3 regions of the Pseudomonas sp. MDV22-iso1 genome follow, and region 1 is predicted to be linked to each of the others. Evidence: predicted binding sites of a transcription regulator. Region 1 holds the regulator's gene; each other region holds the start of a gene.
What was found. Region 1 encodes sigma-54, which starts transcription at its own class of promoters, with help from an activator protein. Its sites were predicted from a motif close to ANTGGCATNNANNTTGCTNT; they were not measured.

Region 1 (7,473 bases):
GTATCAAAACCGCCGTCCGGAATACATCAATGCGTTTTACAACGTGATCAATTGGCCGGAAGTCGCAGCGCGCTATCAGGCTGCGCTGAGCTAAGTCTTCTATAAATACCAACCAAGGCTGATTATGGGCACTGAAACACTGGCGACCGGAAGTGGACGAATGTTTCGTTACGCGTTGGGATCGCTACTACTGCTGGCGGGCATGTCGTTGTTGTTTGTCCAGGGGCTGGCATGGCTGGATCTTGAGCCGAAACTGATGCGCGCATTGCAAGGCGGGGCTATCTGCGCCTTGGGTACGGCCTTGGGCGCGGTGCCGGTTCTGGTCATTCGGCGGATGCCTCAGACCGTGAGCGATACGCTACTGGGTTTCGGTGCCGGGGTGATGCTGGCGGCGACGGCGTTCTCGCTTATCGTGCCAGGCATCTCTGCTGCTGAAGGTCTGGGTCTGTCGCCTTGGGCCGCCAGTGGCCTGATCAGTTTTGGCATCATGCTCGGCGCGTTCGGGTTGTATCTGGTCGACCTGAAAGTCTCTGGCGCCAGTCCGGAAATGTTGGTCGGCACGCTGGAGCGACCGGTGATTCCGCCGCGGATCTGGTTGTTCGTGTTTGCCATCATCGCCCACAACATTCCCGAAGGCATGGCCGTCGGTGTTTCGGCAGGTGGTGGAATGCCTGATGCCGACAGCCTGGCGATGGGCATCGCGTTGCAGGACGTGCCGGAAGGGCTGGTAATCGCGCTGGTGTTGGCGGGGGCGGGCATGTCCAGGGTGAGGGCATTTCTGATTGGTGCAGCGTCAGGGCTGGTTGAGCCGGTTTTCGCACTGCTGTGCGCCTGGCTGGTCAGCCTTGCTGAGCTGCTACTACCGCTAGGACTGGCGCTGGCTGCCGGGGCGATGCTGTTGGTGGTCACGCACGAAGTCATCCCCGAGTCGCGCCGTAACGGTCACGACAAACTGGCCAGCCTTGGGTTGCTGATCGGGTTTTGTCTGATGATGGTGATGGATACGGCGCTGGCCTGAGGTTAAAGATCTTTTGGTTTTACTCGCCTTCGCCGAAGTAGTCGTTGATCAACGCTTTGAGATCATCAAGCGCCTTTTGCTCATCTTCGCCTTCGGTGCTGATGTAAATTTTGGTCCCCTTGCCGGCCGCGAGCATCATCATTGCCATGATGCTTTTGCCGTCGACCGTTGATTCCGGCGTGCGTCCTACTCTGATCGTGCAATCCTTGAACTGCCCGGCGACGCCGACAAATTTTGCAGAAGCGCGAGCGTGCAGGCCCAGCTTGTTGATGATTTCGATTTCCAGAGCAGGCATCGCGATGTGAATCCTTTAGCTGAGGTCGCGGTGGCGGACCTGGACGTTCTTCAGGGATTGTTGCAGGGTCTGACCCAGGCGTTCGGTCAGGTAGACGGAGCGGTGATGCCCGCCGGTACAGCCAATAGCGATGGTGACATACGCGCGGTTGCTCGCGGCAAATCTTGGTAGCCATTTGAGCAGGTAGGTGGAAATGTCCTGGAACATCTCCTCTACGTCCGGTTGCGCTGCCAGGTAGTCGGCAACCGGTTGGTCCAGCCCGGACTGCTCGCGCAACTCGGGCTTCCAGTACGGATTGGGCAGGCAGCGCACATCGAACACTAGGTCGGCGTCCACCGGCATGCCACGCTTGAACCCGAAAGACTCCACCAGGAACGCCGTGCCGGGCTCAGGCTGATTGAGCAGCCGCAGCTTGATGGTGTCGCGCAGCTGATACAGGTTCAGGTTAGTGGTATTGACCTTGAGGTCAGCCAGGTCGGCGATAGGGCCCAGTAAATTGGTTTCGTCGGAGATCGCCTCGGCCAGCGAGCGATTGGCGTTGCTCAGCGGGTGCCGGCGACGGGTTTCCGAAAAACGCTTGAGCAGTGTTTCCTCGTCGGCGTCCAGGTACAACACATCGCACTTGATGTGTCGGCTGCGGACTTCTTCCAGCAGCTCTGGAAACCGCGACAGGTGGCTTGGCAGGTTACGCGCGTCGATGGACACGGCCACCAGCGGTTGAGCCAGTTCCGTGTGAATCAGTGCGCGTTCGGCCAATTCAGGCAGAAGCCCTGCCGGCAAGTTGTCGATGCAGTAGTAACCGTTGTCTTCAAGGACATCGAGCGCGGTACTTTTACCTGAGCCGGAACGGCCACTGACAATGATCAAGCGCATGATTACTGACCGTTCTGCTCGTCCAGGACAACCTGATACAAGGCTTCATTGCTCGAGGCACTACGCAGTTTTTCGCGCACTTCCTTGCGATCGAGCATGCTGGCGATCTGACGAAGTAGCTCCAGGTGCGCATCGGTGGCGGCTTGCGGGACCAGCAGAACAAACAGCAGGTCAACCGGAGCGCCGTCGATGGCGTCGAAATCGATGGGTGCGTCCAGGTGCATCAATGCACTGATTGGACTTTCGCAGCCTTTGAGGCGGCAGTGGGGGATCGCGATGCCGTTGCCAAAACCGGTAGAACCGAGTTTTTCACGGGCGACCAGGCTCTCGAAGACATCCTGCATGGCCAGATCCGGCACTTCGCGGTGGATTAGGTTGGCAATTTGCTCGAGGGCTTTCTTTTTGCTGCCGCCCGGCACGTTCACGAGGGAACGGCCGGGGGTCAGGATGCTTTCAAGTCGGATCATGGGTTGGGAGTGTTAACGACCGGTTGCGCCCTGGAGGAGGCTCTGGGTCTTTTCCTTATGCTTTTTGAGTTGGCGATCCAGCTTGTCGGTCAGCAGGTCGATGGCGGCATACATGTCTGAATGCTCTGCGTTGGCGACCACTTCTCCGCCGGGGATATGCAGCGTGGCTTCGATTTTCTGCAGCAGCTTCTCGACAGTCATCGTGACTTGCACGTTTGTGATCTTGTCGAAATGCCTCTCTAACCGGTCGAGTTTTTCGCCGATATAAGTGCGCAGGGGTTCGGTCACTTCCAGTTGGTGTCCACTGATGTTGACTTGCATACAGCTTCTCCTTCGTTGCCAGTGCATAAAGCGGTAGATCAGATGATCTACCACTGGAACGCTGTGGCGTGGCTTACATCAACCGCTTACGTTCGCTCGAAGGCGCGATCCCGAGGGATTCGCGGTACTTGGCGACGGTGCGGCGAGCCACCTGAATGCCTTGTGCCTCCAGTAAACCAGCGATCTTGCTGTCACTCAACGGCTTTTTCTGATTTTCCGCGGCAACCAGTTTTTTGATGATCGCGCGGATCGCCGTGGAAGAGCATTCGCCGCCTTCGGAAGTGCTGACGTGGCTGGAGAAAAAATATTTCAGTTCATAAATGCCCCGGGGGGTATGCATGAATTTTTGCGTGGTTACCCGTGAAATCGTCGACTCGTGCATGCCCACCGCCTCAGCGATGTCATGCAGCACCAGCGGTTTCATGGCTTCGTCGCCATACTCCAGAAAACCGCGCTGATGCTCGACGATCTGGGTGGCTACTTTCATCAACGTTTCGTTGCGGCTTTGCAGGCTCTTGATGAACCAGCGAGCTTCCTGCAACTGATTGCGCATGAAGGTGTTGTCTGCGCTGGTATCGGCGCGGCGAACAAAGCCGGCGTATTGGGCGTTGACCCGCAGTCGAGGCACCGATTCCTGGTTGAGCTCGACCAGCCAGCGTTCGTTGTCCTTGCGCACGATCACATCAGGAACGACGTATTCGGCTTCACTGGATTCGATTTGCGAGCCCGGGCGTGGATTAAGACTCTGAACCAGTTCGATCACCTGGCGCAGTTCGTCTTCCTTCAGCTTCATGCGGCGCATCAGCTGGCTGTAATCACGGCTGCCCAGCAGGTCGATGTAATCGGTGACCAAACGCTTGGCTTCGGCGAGCCAAGGGGTTTTGGCGGGCAACTGGCGCAGTTGCAACAGCAGGCATTCACCCAGGTTACGGGCGGCGATGCCGGCGGGTTCGAATTGCTGGATGCGGTGCAGGACGGCTTCGATTTCATCGAGCTCGATGTCCAGTTCCGGGTCGAAGGCTTCGAGAATTTCCTCGAGGGTTTCGTCCAGATAGCCCTGATTATTGATGCAATCGATCAGGGTCACGGCGATCAGGCGATCAGTGTCGGACATCGGTGCCAGGTTCAGTTGCCATAGCAAGTGGCTTTGCAGGCTTTCGCCGGCGGATGTGCGGGTGGTGAAATCCCACTCGTCGTCATCGTTGCTAGGCAGGCTGCTGGCGCTGGTCTGGTAAACGTCTTCCCACGCGGTATCAACAGGCAACTCGTTGGGGATGCGCTCGTTCCAGTCACCTTCCTCGAGGTTGTCCACCGTAGGGGCGGTTTCCTGGTAGGAGGGTTCCGAAACATCGGCGTTAGGTTGCTGTTCGGCTTTGTCGGCCAAAGGATCGGCGTTGTCGAAGTCGTCGCCTTCTTCCTGGCGTTCGAGCATCGGATTGGACTCCAGAGCCTCCTGGATTTCCTGTTGCAGGTCCAGGGTCGACAATTGGAGAAGGCGGATGGCCTGTTGCAGCTGAGGTGTCATCGTCAGCTGCTGGCCCATTCTCAAGACTAGCGATGGTTTCATGGCAGGGGCTTAAACCTTATTCGCCGGCGCGCTTGCGCCATCCACTACAGGGCGCCGAGGCGCCAAACATAAGCAAATCATATGCCCGAAACCGCAGCGTTTGCCTAGAGCGCTGTAACAATAAAAAAACGTTGATTTTTTATCGGTACGAGCGCTCGGACGAATGACCAGGCACTTCCGCGCTTACAAGCGGAACTCGTGCCCCAGGTACACTTCCTTGACCAGGTCGTTGGCCAGGATCGTGGCGGAGTCGCCTTCGGCGATCAGTTGGCCATCGTTGACGATATACGCCGTTTCGCAAATATCCAGGGTTTCACGGACGTTGTGGTCAGTGATCAGGACGCCGATGCCCTTGGCCTTGAGGTGATAAATGATCTGCTTGATGTCACCCACCGAAATCGGATCCACGCCGGCGAACGGTTCGTCGAGGAGGATGAATTTCGGGTTGGTGGCCAGCGCGCGTGCAATCTCCACGCGGCGACGTTCACCGCCGGACAGGCTCATGCCGAGGTTGTCGCGAATGTGGCTGATGTGGAATTCCTGAAGCAGGCTTTCGAGCTCCTTCCGGCGGCCCGCCTTGTCGAGTTCCTTGCGGGTCTCGAGGATCGCCATGATGTTATCGGCCACCGACAGTTTGCGGAAGATCGACGCCTCTTGCGGAAGATAGCCGATACCGGCCTTGGCTCGGCCGTGCATTGGCTGATGGCTGACGTCGAGGTCATCGATCAGTACACGGCCCTGATCGGCCTGCACGAGGCCGACAATCATATAAAAGCAGGTGGTCTTGCCGGCGCCGTTGGGCCCGAGCAAACCGACGATCTGACCGCTGTCGATGGACAGGCTGACATCACGCACAACCTGGCGGCTCTTGTAGGCTTTGGCCAGATGCTGAGCTTTCAGAGTTGCCATTACTGGGCCTTCTGCTCGTCGGTTTTCTTTTTAGGTTGAATTACCATGTCAATGCGTGGACGCGACTCGGTCACCTTGCTACCTGTAGCGCGACCAGCGCTCGCCAGCTTTTTCTCGGTGTCATAGACGATTTTCTCGCCTTGAGTGACGTTGTTGTCCTTGTCGATGACCTTGGCCTTGTCGATCAGTACAACGCGGTTTTGCGTGGCGTGGTACTGGATGGTCACACCCCAGCCCTGAACGGGTTTGGCATCGCCGGCGGTTTGCAGTTGCTCGAAGTAAGCCAGGTTGCCGACCGAGGTGACCACGTCGATGTCGCCATTCGGCGCGCGGGTCATGGTTACCTTATTGCCGGTAACCTTCATCGACCCTTGGGTGATGATCACGTCGCCGGTGTAAGTGGCAACACCGTTCTTGTCGTCCAGTTGGGCATCGTCGGCCTGAATGCGAATTGGCTGTTGCTGATCGTTCGGCAGAGCCCAGGCGCTCACGCTTCCCAGTGCTGCGCCCAGACTGAGCAAAATAGGGAGGGTTTTAACGAGCCTCATACTGTCCTCTTACGTTCGATAGCAGGTGTATCCTGCTTTCTTTCAAATACGCTTTCATTCCCGTACCAGTCGAGACGCCACCGGCGCCGTCGATTCTAACGGGTTGCTCGGTCTGCGCATATTGCTCCTGCGGGAACACCGTCATGCGAGTACTGGTGATCAAGGTGTCGCGATTCTTCTCGTCGGTGCGTTTGACGCGGACGTTGTCAATCAGTTCGACTTCGGTGCCGCCTGAGTTCACTTCACCGCGTTCGCTGGTGACGTGCCACGGAAAATCGGTACCGCGGTACATGTTCAGGTCGGGTTTGGTAACCAGAGTAATGTCCGTGGCTTTCACGTGCTCGGCTTTCTCCGAGGTCATTTCATACTGCACTTTGCCGTCTTCGAGGTATTGCAGCGTGTGAGTGTTGGTCGCATACCAATCGATAGGGCTTTCTTCTGTATTGGTCGGAGGCTTGTCGAGGAAGCGTTCCGGGCTGATGTTCCAGTAGCCGACCGCGGCAAATATCGCCGCGATGCAACCGAACACCAATATGTTGCGAAACTTTTTGCTCAGCATAATGGGCTCACAGGTATGCAGCGTTCGCCGCATCGAGGCGGCCTTGGGCACGCAGGATCAATTCGCAGAATTCGCGAGCGGCACCTTCACCACCACGGGCATGAGTGACGCCATCAGCATGTTCGCGCACGAAACTGGCGGCATTGGCCACTGCCATGCCCAGGCCTACGCGGCGTATCACCGGCAGGTCCGGCAGATCGTCGCCGAGGTAGGCGACCTGTTCATAGCTTAGGCCGAGTTGGGCAAGAAGCTCGTCAAGCACCACCAGTTTGTCTTCGCGACCCTGGTAGAGGTGGGGGATGCCGAGGTTTTTTGCCCGGCGCTCAACCACCGGAGTCTTGCGACCGCTGATGATAGCGGTCTGAACGCCGGCTGCCATCAACATCTTGATGCCCTGGCCGTCGAGGGTGCTGAAGGTTTTGAATTCGCTGCCATCTTCAAGGAAGTAAAGGCGTCCGTCAGTCAGGACACCGTCGACGTCGAAGATCGCCAGCTTGATGTTCTTGCCGCGTTGCAGCAGATCGGTACTCATTACATGACTCCCGCGCGGAGCAGGTCGGAGAGGTTGAAGGCGCCGATCGGACGGTCCTCCTTGTCCACGACCACCAGGGCGTTGATTCGATGGTCTTCCATGATTTTCAGGGCTTCCGCGGCCAGCATGTCGGCGCGTGCGGTTTTGCCGTGAACCGTCATGACCTGGTCGATGGTTGCATTATGGATGTCGATGGCGCGGTCGAGGGTGCGGCGCAAATCACCGTCGGTAAAGATCCCGGCGAGTGTGCCGTCGGTTTCCAGGATCGCGGTCATTCCCAGGCCCTTGCGGGTCATTTCCATCAAGGCGTCCTTCAGCAGGGTGCCGCGCGGAACCTGCGGCAGCGCTTCACCCGCGTGCATGACGTTTTCCACTTTGAGCAGA
Region 2 (7,473 bases), on a different contig from region 1:
AGGTCTGCAGGGTGAACGGGGTCTGTGTCGTCTGGTCACCGGTACCGTTGAGCCCGACCACCAGGCCGTAACCGATCAATTGGTTGGAACGCACGCCGGAAATACTGGCGATGTCCTTCAGCCGCTCGGCTTGAGCGCTGAAGGCTGCGGACAACAAAAGGGCGGCCACCGTCAGGTGTTTAAGATTCAAGATGGCCACCTAGAAAGGGAACAGCGGGCTGAGGAAGAAACGGTCGAACCAGCCTGGCTGACTCGCATCGGCAAAGGCACCGGTGCCCGAGTAGGTGATGCGTGCATCGGCGACACGGGTCGAGGAAACGGTGTTGTCGGTGGCGATGTCATCGGCCCGAACCATGCCGGCGATCCGCACCAGCTCATCGCCGGTGTTGAGGGTCAGCCACTTCTCGCCGCGCACGGCGATGATGCCGTTTGGCAGCACGTCGGCAACGGTCACGGTGATCGAACCGGTCAGGCTGTTGCTCTGCCCCGACTTGCTATCGCCCTTGGTGGCGCGGTCGCCGGCATAACCGACGTCCAGGCTCAGGTCACCCCCCCCCACCGGGTCATTGGTGCTCAGGCCACCACCGAAAAACGAGCTCAGCCCGATGTCGGTCTTGCTGGTCTTGCCCACCTGCGAGTTGGCGTTTTTGCTCGCCTGTGTCCGCTCGTTCAAGGTGATGGTAATGATGTCACCGACCCGGAAAGCCTTGCGGTCGCTGTACAGGTTCTGTTCGAAACCGGCCTGGTAGATCGAGCCGTTATTGGCGGCAGCCGGCAGCGGCGTGCGCGGCAACACCGGAGCGTAATAAGGGTCATTGGGCTTGGGCGTCGGGGCGACGCAGCCCGCGAGCGCGGTGATCCCACTCAGTGCCAGAACAGATACAAAGCGATTCATGACCCTACCTCACGGTGTTGCAGGCGACCTCATGGTCGCCACATAGACTTGATTACAGATTCTGCGTTACGAACGAGAGCATCTGGTCGGCGGTGGAGATCACCTTGGAGTTCATCTCGTAGGCGCGCTGGGTGGTGATCATGTTGACCATCTCCTCAACGGTGCTGACGTTGGACGTTTCCAGGGTGTTCTGCAGCGTGGTGCCGAAACCGGCGAGGCCCGGCGTACCGACTTGCGGCGCGCCACTGGCAGCTGTTTCCAGGAACAGGTTGTTACCCACGGCTTGCAGGCCGGCCGGGTTGATGAAGTCGGCGGTTTGCAGGTTGCCGATCACCTGGGACGCGGCGTTGCCGGGAACGGTGACGGACACGGTACCGTCGCGACCGACCGTGAAGGTCTGGGCGTCGTTCGGGATGACAATGGCCGGCTCCAGGGCGAAACCGCTGGCGTTGACGATCTGGCCGTTGGAGTCCAGATGGAATGTACCGTCACGGGTATAGGACGTGGTGCCGTCCGGCTGCAGAATCTGGAAGAAACCGCGACCGTCGATGGCCATGTCCAGTGGTTGCTCGGTGGTTTGCAGGCTGCCGGCGGTAAAGTTTTTCTGGGTGCCGACGATGCGCACACCGGTACCCACTTGCAGACCTGACGGCAGTTCGCTGTCCTGGGTCGACTGGGCGCCTGGCTGGCGTTTGATCTGATAGAGCAGGTCCTGGAATTCGGCGCGGTCACGTTTGAAACCCGTGGTCGACACGTTGGCCAGGTTGTTGGAAATGGTGGTCAGGTTGGTGTCCTGGGCGGACAGACCTGTTTTGGCAACCCATAGAGCCGGAAGCATTCGATTCTCCTCGTGCGCCTGTTTTACGGCGCGACGTTCTGGTAATTAGCTGATCTGCAAGACCCGAGCCATGGCCTGGTCGTCTTCTTTGGCGGTGTTCATCATCTTGATGTGCAATTCGAATTGCTTGGCCAGCGCCAGCACCGAGGTCATTTCCTCGACGGCATTGACGTTGCTCGACTCGAGGAAACCGGACACCAGTTTCACGCCGGCATCGGCCTGAGCCGGCTTGCCGTCCTTGGTATGGATCGAACCATCCAGGCCTTTGGTCATGTTCTTGAAATCAGGGTTGACCAGCTTGATGCGGTCGACTTCGGCCATCACTCGCGGGCCTTCGCCCATCGCGCGGATGCTGATGGTGCCATCTTCGCCGACTTCGATCTGTTGCTCGGGCGGCACGGCAATCGGTCCACCGTTGCCCATCACCGGCATACCGTTACCGGCCCGCAGCACGCCAAGGGCGTCAACGTTCAGGCTGCCGGTGCGCACATAGCTTTCACCACCATCCGGGTTCTGCACGGCGATCCAGCCATTGCCCTGAACCGCCACATCGAGATCACGACCGGTTTCCACCAGGGAGCCGGCGGAGAAATCGGTGGCCGGACGCTCGGACATGGCAAACGCACGCGCCGGAAAGCTGTCGCCGAACACCGGCATCGAGCGCGCTTGCTCCAGGTCTTTCTGAAAACCGTTGGTGGAGATGTTCGCCAGGTTGTTCGCATGAGCCTTTTGCGCCAATGCATTCTGGCTGGCGCCGGTCATCGCTACATAAAGGTACTTGTCCACACTCTTTCCTCTGCATGCCGGACGTTTGCCGCCCACTGCTGTACTGCTGAGCCATAAGCAATTTGCAGACCAACTTTTTTCTGGCGGCACCGGACCCGGCAAACAAAGGACTTGAGGGGTTTTACGAGGAAAGGAGGAATGTAGAGAAGACGAAAAACCGGCGGTGTTATGCCGCTACGCGGCAACGGGCCCTGTGAAAACAGCGTGGTACCTGTAGCAGCTGTCGAGATCTATGCAGGGCCCGAATCCTTACCCACCTCATACTCACGCAACTTGTTGGCAATCGTGGTGTGCGAAACCCCCAACCGCTTGCCCAGCTGCCGGCTGCTTGGATGCTCGGAATACAGGCGCTCCAGCACTGCCTTTTCAAACCGGCCGACAATTTCGTCCAACCCGCCTTCCAGCGAAAAATCGCCCAGGGGCTGACGCACGCCATAGTCCGGCAGACGAATATGTTCCGCCTTTACGGTGCCGCCTTCGCACAGGGAAACCGCCTGGAACAAGACGTTCTCCAGCTGCCGCACATTACCGGGCCAATGGTAATGACTGAGACGCTCCATGGCCGCTGGCGCCAACTTCGGCAACGGGCAGCCGATCTGCCGACTGGCCTGATCAAGAAAGTGCTCAACCAGCGGCGTCAGACCATCCAGACACTCGCGCAGCGGCGGGATGTGCAGAGACAGTACATTCAAGCGGTGGTACAGGTCCTGGCGAAACTCACCGCGCGCGCACAGTTCGGACAAATCCACCTGGGTCGCGCAAATCACTCGCACATCGAGGTAAACCTCTTCATCGCTGCCGACACGACGGAAGCATCCGTCCTGCAAGAAGCGCAGCAATTTCACCTGCAAGCGCGGGCTCATTTCGCCGACGCCATCGAGAAACAACGTACCGCCCGCCGTCAATTCCAGCAGCCCGAGCTTGCCTTCAGCCCGCGCGCCCTCGAAGGCGCCGGGACCGTAGCCGAACAGTTCGGTCTCGGCCATGGACTCTGGCAGGCCGGCACAGTTGAGCGCCATCAGCGGCGATTGACCCCGTGGACTGGCCAGGTGGCAGGCCCGCGCCAGCAGCTCCTTGCCGGTGCCGGTTTCGCCTTCTATTAAGAGTGGCGCATCCAGCGGCGCCATGCGTCGGGCTTCGCGGACCACGGCGGCCATCACTTTCGAACTTTGGAAAATGCTGTCGAACCCACGCAATTCCTGCTTGCGCACGTTGTAGATGCGCTCGCCCACCCGATCCGCACGGTGCAGCGTGAGTACTGCACCGGCCATGGCCTCGCTGTCATCGTGTTCCGATTGCAGCGGTGCGATGTCCGCAAGGAACACATCGCCTTTTACCTTCACTCGCAACCCGTTGATCCGCGACTTGTTGGCGCGGACCAGTTCTGGCAGGTCGAAATCCTCAGCGTAACGGGACAAGGGAATGCCCGGCACTTCGTCCACCCGCACGCCGAGCAACTGCGCCGCCGCACGATTGGCCGCGACAATCGAGCCGCCCATGTCGATCGACAACACCGGAAATTCCAGCGCACCAAGCAAGGCATTGAGCTCCATGTGCCGACGCTCACTGGGCATCAGCCCGACACGCTTGACGCCAAATACACCGGCGATGGATTCAAATTTCGCACGCAACGCCTGGAACTGGAGGTTGATCAGGTTTGGGCAGTGCAGGTAGATCGCATTCCCATGCTCACCCCCCACTTCGCCGCGAGCGACGTTGATCCCGTACTCCACCAGCAGGTTGAGAATGTCGCGCAGAATGCCGATGCGGTTCTGGCAGTGGACTTTGATACGCATATGAAAGACCTGATAAACGATGATTGACCTGTGGGAGCCAGCCTGCTGGCGATGACGTCGCATCAGTCGATGTTGATGTCGAATGACACACCGCTATCGCCAGCAGGCTGGCTCCCACAGGGTTAGCGCCCGACCTTTCTGACTAAGCGCTCAGATAGTCGTCAAGATTATGTGACACCTAAAGCGCTTTTCAAACTCGAAAAACTCAATAACTGCGCCACAGCAGGTTATCCGTAACGAAAACTTTACGTTTTGATAAGAATTTTCCTACTTTCTACTACTACCTGCTGCTGCATCGCCACGCACCATGGGGTATTTCTAACGCCATAGCTGGACATAACAAGAACGAAATTCCCTAGCAGGAGAGCAGCATGAAGCAGACGCAATACGTGGCTCGCGAGCCCGATGCGCAAGGTTTTATCGACTACCCCGCCGAAGAACACGCGGTGTGGAACACGCTGATCACTCGCCAACTGAAAGTGATCGAGGGTCGTGCGTGCCAGGAGTATCTGGACGGTATCGAAAAACTCGGTCTGCCCCACGACCGCATTCCTCAACTCGGCGAAATCAACAAGGTCCTCGGTGAAACCACCGGCTGGCAAGTCGCCCGCGTTCCGGCACTGATTCCCTTCCAGACGTTTTTCGAATTGCTGGCCAACAAGCAATTCCCCGTCGCGACCTTCATTCGTACCCGTGAAGAACTGGATTACCTCCAGGAGCCGGACATTTTCCATGAGATCTTTGGCCACTGTCCGCTGCTGACCAATCCCTGGTTCGCCGAATTTACCCACACTTACGGCAAACTCGGCCTGCAGGCGAGCAAGGAAGAACGCGTGTACCTGGCGCGTCTTTACTGGATGACCATCGAGTTCGGCCTGGTCGACACGCCTCAAGGCCAGCGAATCTATGGCGGCGGCATCCTCTCTTCGCCGAAAGAAACGGTTTACTGCCTGTCGGACGAGCCTGAGCATCAAGCCTTCGACCCTCTGGAATGCATGCGCACGCCTTACCGCATCGACATTCTGCAGCCGCTGTATTTTGTCCTGCCGAATCTCAAGCGCCTGTTCGACCTCGCCCACGAAGACATCATGGGCATGGTCCAGCAGGGCATGCAGCTTGGTTTGCACGCACCGAAATTTCCGCCCAAGCCCAAAGCGGCCTGAGTAGATCCCGCTCGCGACTTGCGCGCAAAGATAGTAATTTCCAACAAGAATCGAATTCAGGAACACACCATGAACGCTCTGAACCAAGCCCATTGCGAAGCCTGCCAAGCCGGCGCCCCTCAAGTCAGCGATGAAGAACTGCCGGTACTGATCAAGCAGATTCCAGACTGGAACATCGAAGTTCGCGACAGCATCATGCAGCTGGAAAAAGTCTTCCTGTTCAAGAATTTCAAGCACGCACTGGCGTTTACCAATGCGGTCGGCGAGATCTCTGAGGCGGAAGGTCACCACCCGGGCCTGCTGACCGAATGGGGCAAAGTCACCGTGACCTGGTGGAGCCACTCCATCAAAGGCCTGCACCGCAATGACTTCATCATGGCCGCGCGCACTGACGAAGTGGCCAAGGACGCCGAGGGCCGCAAGTAATGCATTTCGACGCCATCGGCCGGGTGCCCGGCGATCCGATTCTCGGTTTGATGGAGGCCTATGCGCAGGACCCGAATCCGCGCAAATTCGACCTCGGCGTGGGTGTCTACAAAGACGCCCAAGGCCTGACGCCCATTCCGCAAGCGGTGAAACTGGCCGAGGCGCGACTGGTGGACCGTCAGTCCACCAAAACCTATATCGGTGGTCATGGCGAGCCGGCGTTTGGCAAAGCGATCAACGAGTTGGTGCTGGGCGCGGATTCCGCGCTGATCTCGGAACAACGAGCCGGCGCGACCCAGACACCGGGTGGCACTGGCGCACTGCGCCTGAGCGCGGACTTCATCGCCCAATGCCTTCCGGGGCGCGGCGTGTGGCTGAGCAATCCGACCTGGCCGATTCACGAAACCATCTTCGCGACAGCCGGGGTCAAGGTCAGCCACTACCCTTACGTCGGCAAGGATAACCGTCTCGACGTCGAGGCGATGCTGGCGGTCCTTAACGAAGTGCCCATGGGCGACGTGGTGTTGCTGCATGCTTGCTGCCACAACCCGACCGGCTTCGATCTGTCCCATGACGACTGGCGTCGCGTGCTGGACATCGTGCGCAGTCGCGATTTGTTGCCGCTGATCGACTTCGCCTACCAGGGTTTTGGCGATGGCCTGGAGCAGGATGCCTGGTCGACCCGGCTGTTCGCTGCCGAGTTGCCAGAGGTGCTGATTACCAGTTCGTGCTCAAAGAACTTCGGCCTGTATCGGGATCGCACTGGCGCGCTGATTGTCTGTGCGAAAACCGCTGACAAATTGGTGGACGTTCGCAGCCAGCTGGCCAACATTGCCCGCAACCTGTGGTCGACGCCGCCAGATCATGGCGCTGCAGTGGTAGCGACCATTCTTGGTGATCCTGAACTGAAAAGCCTGTGGGCCGACGAAGTGGAGGCCATGCGCCTGCGCATCGCCCAACTGCGCAGCGGCCTGGTCGAAGCGCTTGAGCCTCACGGACTGCGTGAACGTTTCGCGCACATTGGGGTGCAACGCGGGATGTTCTCCTACACCGGCTTGACGCCTGAGCAGGTGAAGAACCTGCGTGATCACCACAGCGTCTACATGGTCGGTACTGGCCGGGCGAACGTGGCAGGTATAGACGCTACGCGCCTGGACCTGTTAGCCGAGGCGATTGCCGAGGTCTGCAAGTAGCTTGAGTAACAGCAAGCTCCCTTGTGAGGGAGCTTGCTACCGCTCGGCTGCGCAGCAGTCGTAAATGCACCTTCGATGAATCTGTTGCACCGCGTTGCCTGGCAATGGGGCCGCTTCGCAGCCCAGCGGCAGCAAGCTCTCCCTCGCGACATCCGGTCTCAATTAAGTTCCCGGCTGCGGCCATCTGTCGCAGAAATCCCATATAAAAGTCTATTTGTCATTTCTCCTGCTGTATCCTGCGCAAGCTTTGTAAAAGCGCGGATCTACCAGATCTATCAACAGACTTTGCGAGGAGCGCGAACCATGCACGAGATCCCTAATCTCCCCTTCCCAAGCCTGCACGAAACTGAGCAGACAACCACGCAACAAGCCGGCG
Region 3 (7,473 bases), on a different contig from region 1:
GTTCTTGAGTCATCGATAGGACCTCGAGCGAGCGTGGAGTAGTTGAGCCTAGACGGTCTGACAGGTCGTTGGAACTCTGGTTCGGCAGTTTTTCCCGTTAGTGCGAGATAGGTCGACATTAAAGAGTCATGTGCTGGAAATAATGCAGGGCCCGTGCCGAAATATGGCGGTTGAGAAGCGATATGCGAAAAAATCTGGCGAAAGGTTGTTCAAAAATCCACCAGTCCCGGTATGATCGCGCGCCCTGATGCACACGCTGGTAACAACCGATGATGAAGTCCAATCTGATCGCCGCTGCTGAGATCGATCGCCTCGATACCTGGGCCAAGTACTCTGCGCCGATGTGCGGTTCGTGCATATCCAGCTGCTGCACCCTGCCGGTCGAGGTCAAGATCAAGGATCTGATCCGTATCGGCATCGTCGACGAGTTCGAGCGCGGCGAACCGGCGAAGAACATCGCCAAGCGTTTGCAGAAGGAAGGGATCGTCGAGCGCTACAACCAGAAGTCCGAGATCTTCACCCTCCAGCGCATGAGCAATAACGATTGCCTGTACCTGGATCGTAAGAGTCGTCTGTGCACTATTTATGAAAAGCGCCCGGATACTTGCCGCAATCACCCAAAAATCGGCCCGCGGCCGGGCTATTGCGCTTACAAGCCCAAAGAAGTGGCGCGTGAAACCAGCAACTCGCGCCGTACCCTCGAGAAGTTTTAAACCCTAAAAGATCGCAGCCTCGTTTCACTCGACAGCTCCTACAGGGTTATGCGCATGCCCGTAGGAGCTGTCGAGTGAAACGAGGCTGCGATCTTTTGAATTTGCTCCAGACAAACAAAAACGCCCCCGACCTTGCGGTCGGGGGCGTTTTTTTGTCAGCTAACTAAATGACTTAGTTACCGGACTTCTTGGCAGCGCGGGTACGCTCGCTTTCGCCCAGGATCTTCTTACGAAGACGGATGGACTTAGGAGTCACTTCGCACAATTCGTCTTCTTGAACGAATTCCAGAGCTTGTTCCAGGGTGAAACGGATAGGCGGAACCAGAGCGATGGTTTCGTCTTTACCCGAGGCACGCATGTTGTCGAGCTTCTTGCCTTTGGTTGGGTTAACGCCCAGGTCGTTGTCGCGGCTGTTGATGCCGACGATTTGACCTTCGTACACGTCTTCACCGTGACCCAGGAACAATTTGCCGCGAGCTTGCAGGGTTTCCAGCGAGTAAGTCAGAGCCTTACCGGTAGCAACCGAAACCAGCACGCCGTTCTGACGGCCGGACATGTCGCCGGACTTCATCACGTCGTAACGGTCGAAGATCGAGGTCAGGATGCCTGCACCGGAGGTCAGGGTCAGGAACTCGTTACGGAAACCGATCAAGCCGCGAGCCGGGATGTTGTACTCAAGGCGCACACGGCCCTTGCCATCCGGAACCATGTTGGTCAGGTCGCCTTTACGGATACCGATCTGCTCCATGATCGAACCTTGCGATTCTTCTGGCAGGTCGATGGTCACGTTTTCGTACGGTTCGTGCTTGACGCCATCAACCATGCGGATGATCACTTCCGGACGACCAACACCCATTTCGAAGCCTTCGCGACGCATGGTTTCGATCAGTACCGAGAGGTGCAGCTCACCACGGCCGGAGACTTTGAACTTGTCGGCGGTGTCGCCTTCTTCAACGCGCAGGGCAACGTTGTAGAGCAGTTCTTTGTCCAGACGCTCTTTGATGTTACGGCTGGTGACGAACTTGCCTTCACGGCCGCAGAACGGCGAGTCGTTAACCTGGAAGGTCATCGAAACGGTTGGTTCGTCAACGGTCAGCGGCTTCATCGCTTCGACGTTCAGTGGGTCGCACAGAGTGTCGGAGATGAACAACTGGTCGAAGCCGCTGATGCAGACGATATCGCCGGCAGCTGCTTCTTCAACGTCGATACGGTGCAGACCGTGGTGACCCATCAGCTTCAGGATACGACCGTTACGGCGCTTGCCGTCTGCATCGATCGCAACAACCTGGGTGTTCGGCTTGACGCGACCACGAGCGATACGGCCAACGCCGATGATGCCCAGGAAGCTGTTGTAGTCCAGTGCCGAGATTTGCATCTGGAACGGACCATCACGGTCAACTTTCGGTGCTGGTACGTTGTCGACGATCGACTGGTACAGCGGGGTCATGTCTTCAGCCATGTCGGTGTGTTCCAGACCGGCAATGCCGTTCAGGGCCGAGGCGTAGACGACTTTGAAGTCCAGCTGTTCTTCGGTAGCACCGAGGTTGTCGAACAGGTCGAAGATCTGGTCCAGAACCCAGTCCGGACGTGCGCCTGGACGGTCAACCTTGTTGATGACCACGATTGGACGCAGGCCGGCTTCGAAAGCCTTCTTGGTCACGAAACGGGTTTGCGGCATAGGGCCGTCTTGAGCGTCAACCAGCAGCAGAACGGAGTCAACCATCGACATTACGCGTTCAACTTCGCCGCCGAAGTCGGCGTGGCCCGGGGTGTCCACGATGTTGATGTGGTAGCCGTTCCAGTTGATGGCGGTGTTTTTCGCCAGAATGGTAATACCGCGCTCTTTCTCCTGGTCGTTGGAGTCCATCACGCGCTCGTCGTTGAGCTCGTTGCGCTCCAGGGTGCCGGATTGACGCAAGAGTTTGTCTACCAGGGTGGTCTTACCATGGTCAACGTGAGCAATGATGGCGATGTTGCGTAGATTTTCGATCACTTGTGTATCTCGATCAGAGGATTCGGTGTGCTGACAAGTCTTGGCAGCGATTTACAGTAGAGTCAGGCCTTGCCGTTACAGCTTGACGGCAGAGTCGGGGGGCCGGTGACGCAGGCCACAGGCATACAGCCCCGGGCTCTTAGCTCGGTCGATAAACGCGCACATTGGCATGCCCCTCACTGAGCAAATGGTGGGCATGCAGGCGACTCATCACGCCTTTGTCGCAATACAGCAGGTACTGGCGAGTAGGGTCCAGTTCCTTGAAACGAGCGTTCAATGCATAAAACGGCATCGTCTGTACCTCAATGCCAGCAATTGCCATCGGGTCGTCTTCAGCGGCATCCGGGTGACGGATGTCGATGATGATCTGGCCCGCCAGTGCCTCGCTGACTTCTTCGATCTGCAAGTCCTGGCCCAATTCGTCGATTACGCGATCGATCGGTACCAGTTTGGCGTTCTCGAGCGCACGCTCAAGGACCGCCATGTCGAATTCTTTCTCTTCATGCTCCACGCGCGGACGCTTGGCGTGGGTCTTGGGGTTCACCGAGATGACCCCGCAGTATTCCGGCATGTGCTTGGCGAAATCGGCGGTACCGATTTCGTTGGCCAGATCAATGATGTCCTGCTTGTGACTGGCGATCAGCGGACGCAAGACCAGCTTGTCGGTCACACAGTCGATCACGGACAGGTTCGGCAGTGTCTGGCTCGACACCTGGGAAATCGCTTCGCCGGTAACCAGCGCCTCGATCTCCAGCCGATCAGCGATTCGGGATGCAGCGCGCAACATCATACGCTTCAAAACCACACCCATATGACTGTTATCGACTTTCCCGAGAATTTCTCCCAGTACTTCCTCGAACGGCACACTGACAAATAACACGCGCTGGGAGCTTCCGTACTTCTTCCAGATGAAGTGCGCGACTTCCATCACGCCCAGCTCATGGGCCCTTCCGCCCAGGTTGAAGAAGCAGAAATGGCTCATCAGCCCGCGGCGCATGATCTGGTACGCGGCCACGGTGGAGTCGAAGCCGCCGGACATCAGTACAAGCGTCTGTTCCAAGGCACCCAGCGGATAACCGCCGATGCTGTTGTGCTGGTTGTGGATCACGAACAACCGTTTGTCGCGAATTTCGATGCGAACTTCGATTTCCGGCTCTTTCAGCGAGATTCCGGCAGCGCCGCACTGACGACGCAGTTGGCTGCCGACGTATTTCTCGACGTCCATCGAGCTGAATTCATGCTTGCCGGCACGCTTGCAGCGCACCGAAAAAATCTTCCCTGCCAGCGCGTCACCGAAGTGCTGTTTGCACTTGGCAACGATGTCGTCGAAGTCGCCCAAAGGGTACTCGTCGACCTGCAGGAAATGCGCGATACCCGGCATGCAGCTCAGGCGCTCGGTCATCTCCTTCAGTACTTTGGGCTCGGCTACGCGGGTTTCAAGCTCGAGATTGTCCCACACACCGTTCACCACCACGGCCGGGTCCAGGTCGCGGAGCACGGTGCGGATGTTTTTGGCCAACTGGCGGATGAAACGCATCCGTACCGGGCGGCTCTTGATGGTGATCTCGGGGAAGACTTTTACGATTAGTTTCATGAAAACAGCGCGCGCTGGGCCAGCCGAAAAAGGGGGGCGCGGATTATAGCGGAAATTGCTCAAGGTTTAACCAGTTAATGTGCAGAAGGTTTTGCGCGCACCAAAACAGGTCATTTACTGAAAGCAGCGCCACATTACAGGGCGATATTTTTCAGTAAACGTCTTATCAAGCCTTTATAAGCGTGAATTTGGGGCAAAAAACCCACGGTGGGGCACTGGCATGCAATTTGCTCCCTTGTGAGGCAGGTTGCCTTGGCAGAGTATTCGCGCCGGCATCACCCACATTCTAAGGGCATCCACTACTTAAGCCCGAAGCCACCCGGAGGACACTATGTCGAAGTCGGTTCAACTCATCAAAGATCATGACGTCAAGTGGATTGATCTGCGCTTCACGGACACCAAAGGCACTCAGCACCACGTGACCATGCCGGCTCGCGACGCGCTGGATGACGCTTTCTTCGAAGAAGGCAAAATGTTCGACGGTTCCTCCATCGCTGGCTGGAAAGGCATTGAAGCTTCCGACATGATCCTGCTGCCGGACGACAGCACTGCCGTTCTCGATCCGTTCACCGAAGACCCAACGCTGATCATCGTGTGCGACGTCATCGAGCCGTCGACCATGCAGGGCTACGACCGTGACCCACGTGCGATCGCCAAGCGTGCCGAGGAATACCTGAAGTCGACCGGTATCGGCGACACCGTTTTCGTTGGTCCGGAGCCAGAGTTCTTCATCTTCGACCAAGTGAAATTCAAGTCGGACATCTCCGGCTCGATGTTCAAAATCATCTCCGAACAAGGTTCGTGGATGTCTGACCAGGACGTCGAAGGCGGCAACCACGGCCACCGTCCAGGCATCAAAGGCGGCTACTTCCCGGTTCCACCGTTTGACCACGACCACGAAATCCGTACCTCCATGTGCAACGCCATGGAAGAAATGGGCCTGGTCATCGAAGTGCACCACCACGAAGTGGCAACTGCTGGCCAGAACGAAATCGGTGTGAAGTTCAACACCCTGGTCGCCAAGGCTGACGAAGTTCAGACCCTGAAGTATTGCGTACACAACGTGGCTGTTGCTTACGGCCGTACTGCTACCTTCATGCCTAAGCCTCTGTACGGCGATAACGGTTCGGGTATGCACGTTCACCTGTCCATCGCTAAAGAAGGCAAGAACACCTTCGCTGGCGAAGGCTATGCCGGCCTGTCCGACACCGCCCTGTTCTTCATCGGCGGCATCATCAAGCACGGTAAGGCACTGAACGGCTTCACCAACCCGTCGACCAACTCCTACAAGCGTCTGGTCCCAGGTTTCGAAGCGCCAGTGATGCTGGCTTACTCGGCTCGTAACCGTTCCGCTTCGATCCGTATTCCTTACGTGTCCAGCCCTCGCGCTCGCCGTATCGAAGCTCGCTTCCCGGATCCGGCAGCCAACCCGTACCTGGCCTTCGCTGCCCTGGTAATGGCTGGCCTGGACGGTATCCAGAACAAGATCCACCCTGGCGATGCAGCTGACAAAAACCTGTACGACCTGCCGCCTGAAGAGGCGAAAGAGATCCCACAAGTTTGCGGCAGCCTGAAAGAAGCCCTGGAAGAGCTGGACAAAGGTCGTGCGTTCCTGACCAAAGGCGGCGTTTTCAGCGACGACTTCATCGACGCTTACATCGCCCTGAAAAGCGAAGAAGAAATCAAGGTCCGTACCTTCGTACACCCACTGGAATACGAGCTGTACTACAGCTGCTGATCCGGTAGCGCCTGCGCAAGCGGCGTGACAAAAAGAGGCCTCCTTCGGGAGGCCTTTTTTGTGGGCAAAGTCAAAAGATCGCAGCCTTCGGCAGCTCCTACTTTGGAACGCGTACAACCTGTAGGAGCTGCCGAAGGCTGCGATCTTTTGAACTCGCTTTTATGCACCCGAATGTTAACAACTTGGGTCAACCGCCAGCCCTGACCTATGCTGCACCCCAACGCTTTCGTTTCTGGTCGATTTTATGGGTCGTGGTTTTCTATTGATGTTGCTGCTGATCGCCCTGCCTGCCGCAGCGCAGATCTATAAGTACACCGACGCCGCCGGCAATACCGCGTACAGCAATCAGCCGCCCGATGGCGTGCAGGCGCAACCCGTCGACTTGCCACCCCTGAACAGCGTCGAGCGACAGGCCCCTCCTGCACCAGCTGCCGAAGCCAGTAACCGTCAGCAGCCACTGAGCGCCTATGAGGTGCTTGAGCTGACCAACTTGCCCACCACCGAAGCCCTGCGCGCCAACAACGGCACGTTCACGGTCAATGTGCAGATCAAACCTCGCCTGCAAGGACCTCATCTGTTCAGGCTGTTGCTGGATGATCAACCTTACGGCCAGCCGAGCAACGTACCGATCCTGCAACTGGTCAACATCGACCGCGGTGAACACAGCCTCGCCGTTCAGGTTATCGACGGAGAAAGCATCATTCAGCAAAGCCCGACCATCACCTTCACTGTGCAACGGGTCCATAAACCGTGAGGGCGTGGCTGCTGCTGGCCTGCCTGATCGCGCTGCCCGTGGCAGCCGAGGTCTTCACCTATACCGACGCCCAGGGCAATCGGGTCTTCACCGATCAACCCGGCACGGGCAACGCCAAACGTGTGCCGATGGCGCCGAGCAATCGGATGTCCGCCAACCCGACCGGCGCAGCACCCGTCATTGCCGGGAAGAAAACGGCAACACCACCGCCGTTTCATTACGACATGCTGAGAGTGCTGATACCGGAACCCGACGCCACGGTCCGCAGCAGCGCCGGTGAACTGATTGTCAGCGTCACCAGCGAACCCGGCCTGCAACGAGGTCACCGCTATCGCCTGCTGGTGGACGGCCAGCCCACGTCCGAACCCGGACGGAGCCCGGTGTTTGCCCTGAACAACCTCGACCGCGGCTCCCACAACCTGTCGGTGGAAATCATTGACGAGCAGGGCCGCACCGTCGAGCGCACTGCCAACCAGCCCTTCCACATGCTGCGTATTTCCCTCGCGCAAAAACGCCAGGTCAAACCCTGCGTGCTGACCGATTACGGTCAGCGACCCGAATGCCCGCTCAAAGAAAAACCCGAAGAGGAAAAAAATCCCTTCCTGCGCTTCTTTTAATTGTCACTTACGATTGCGCACTGTATTGGTGCGAATTGCGCCGTCGTTCCCAACTCCCATCCCA

Region 2: AC3ZVB_RS00975 (flagellar basal body rod protein FlgF) is a predicted target of sigma-54. The motif match lies at 2,574-2,593, and genes of this name have one in related genera.
Region 3: glnA (type I glutamate--ammonia ligase) is a predicted target of sigma-54. The motif match lies at 4,515-4,534, and genes of this name have one in related genera.

What each region holds. Positions count from the first base shown of each region.
Region 1 covers NZ_JBYVMF010000008.1:39,881-47,353, reverse strand. The annotation lists gene AC3ZVB_RS11600 (superoxide dismutase) at 1-94, shown strand, start outside; gene AC3ZVB_RS11595 (ZIP family metal transporter) at 125-1,018, shown strand; gene AC3ZVB_RS11590 (HPr family phosphocarrier protein) at 1,038-1,313, opposite strand; gene rapZ (RNase adapter RapZ) at 1,329-2,186, opposite strand; gene ptsN (PTS IIA-like nitrogen regulatory protein PtsN) at 2,189-2,653, opposite strand; gene hpf (ribosome hibernation-promoting factor, HPF/YfiA family) at 2,666-2,974, opposite strand; gene AC3ZVB_RS11570 (RNA polymerase factor sigma-54) at 3,048-4,541, opposite strand; gene lptB (LPS export ABC transporter ATP-binding protein) at 4,725-5,450, opposite strand; gene lptA (lipopolysaccharide transport periplasmic protein LptA) at 5,450-5,998, opposite strand; gene lptC (LPS export ABC transporter periplasmic protein LptC) at 5,985-6,557, opposite strand; gene AC3ZVB_RS11550 (KdsC family phosphatase) at 6,565-7,089, opposite strand; gene AC3ZVB_RS11545 (KpsF/GutQ family sugar-phosphate isomerase) at 7,089-7,473, opposite strand, start outside.
Region 2 covers NZ_JBYVMF010000001.1:211,648-219,120, reverse strand. The annotation lists gene AC3ZVB_RS00990 (flagellar basal body P-ring protein FlgI) at 1-193, opposite strand, end outside; gene flgH (flagellar basal body L-ring protein FlgH) at 200-895, opposite strand; gene flgG (flagellar basal-body rod protein FlgG) at 948-1,733, opposite strand; gene AC3ZVB_RS00975 (flagellar basal body rod protein FlgF) at 1,779-2,519, opposite strand; gene AC3ZVB_RS00970 (sigma-54-dependent transcriptional regulator) at 2,750-4,315, opposite strand; gene phhA (phenylalanine 4-monooxygenase) at 4,687-5,478, shown strand; gene AC3ZVB_RS00960 (4a-hydroxytetrahydrobiopterin dehydratase) at 5,548-5,904, shown strand; gene AC3ZVB_RS00955 (amino acid aminotransferase) at 5,904-7,097, shown strand; gene AC3ZVB_RS00950 (hypothetical protein) at 7,401-7,473, shown strand, end outside.
Region 3 covers NZ_JBYVMF010000009.1:16,085-23,557, forward strand. The annotation lists gene AC3ZVB_RS12405 (glycogen/starch/alpha-glucan phosphorylase) at 1-13, opposite strand, end outside; gene AC3ZVB_RS12410 (YkgJ family cysteine cluster protein) at 273-713, shown strand; gene typA (translational GTPase TypA) at 886-2,706, opposite strand; gene thiI (tRNA uracil 4-sulfurtransferase ThiI) at 2,846-4,300, opposite strand; gene glnA (type I glutamate--ammonia ligase) at 4,632-6,038, shown strand; gene AC3ZVB_RS12430 (DUF4124 domain-containing protein) at 6,283-6,792, shown strand; gene AC3ZVB_RS12435 (DUF4124 domain-containing protein) at 6,789-7,409, shown strand.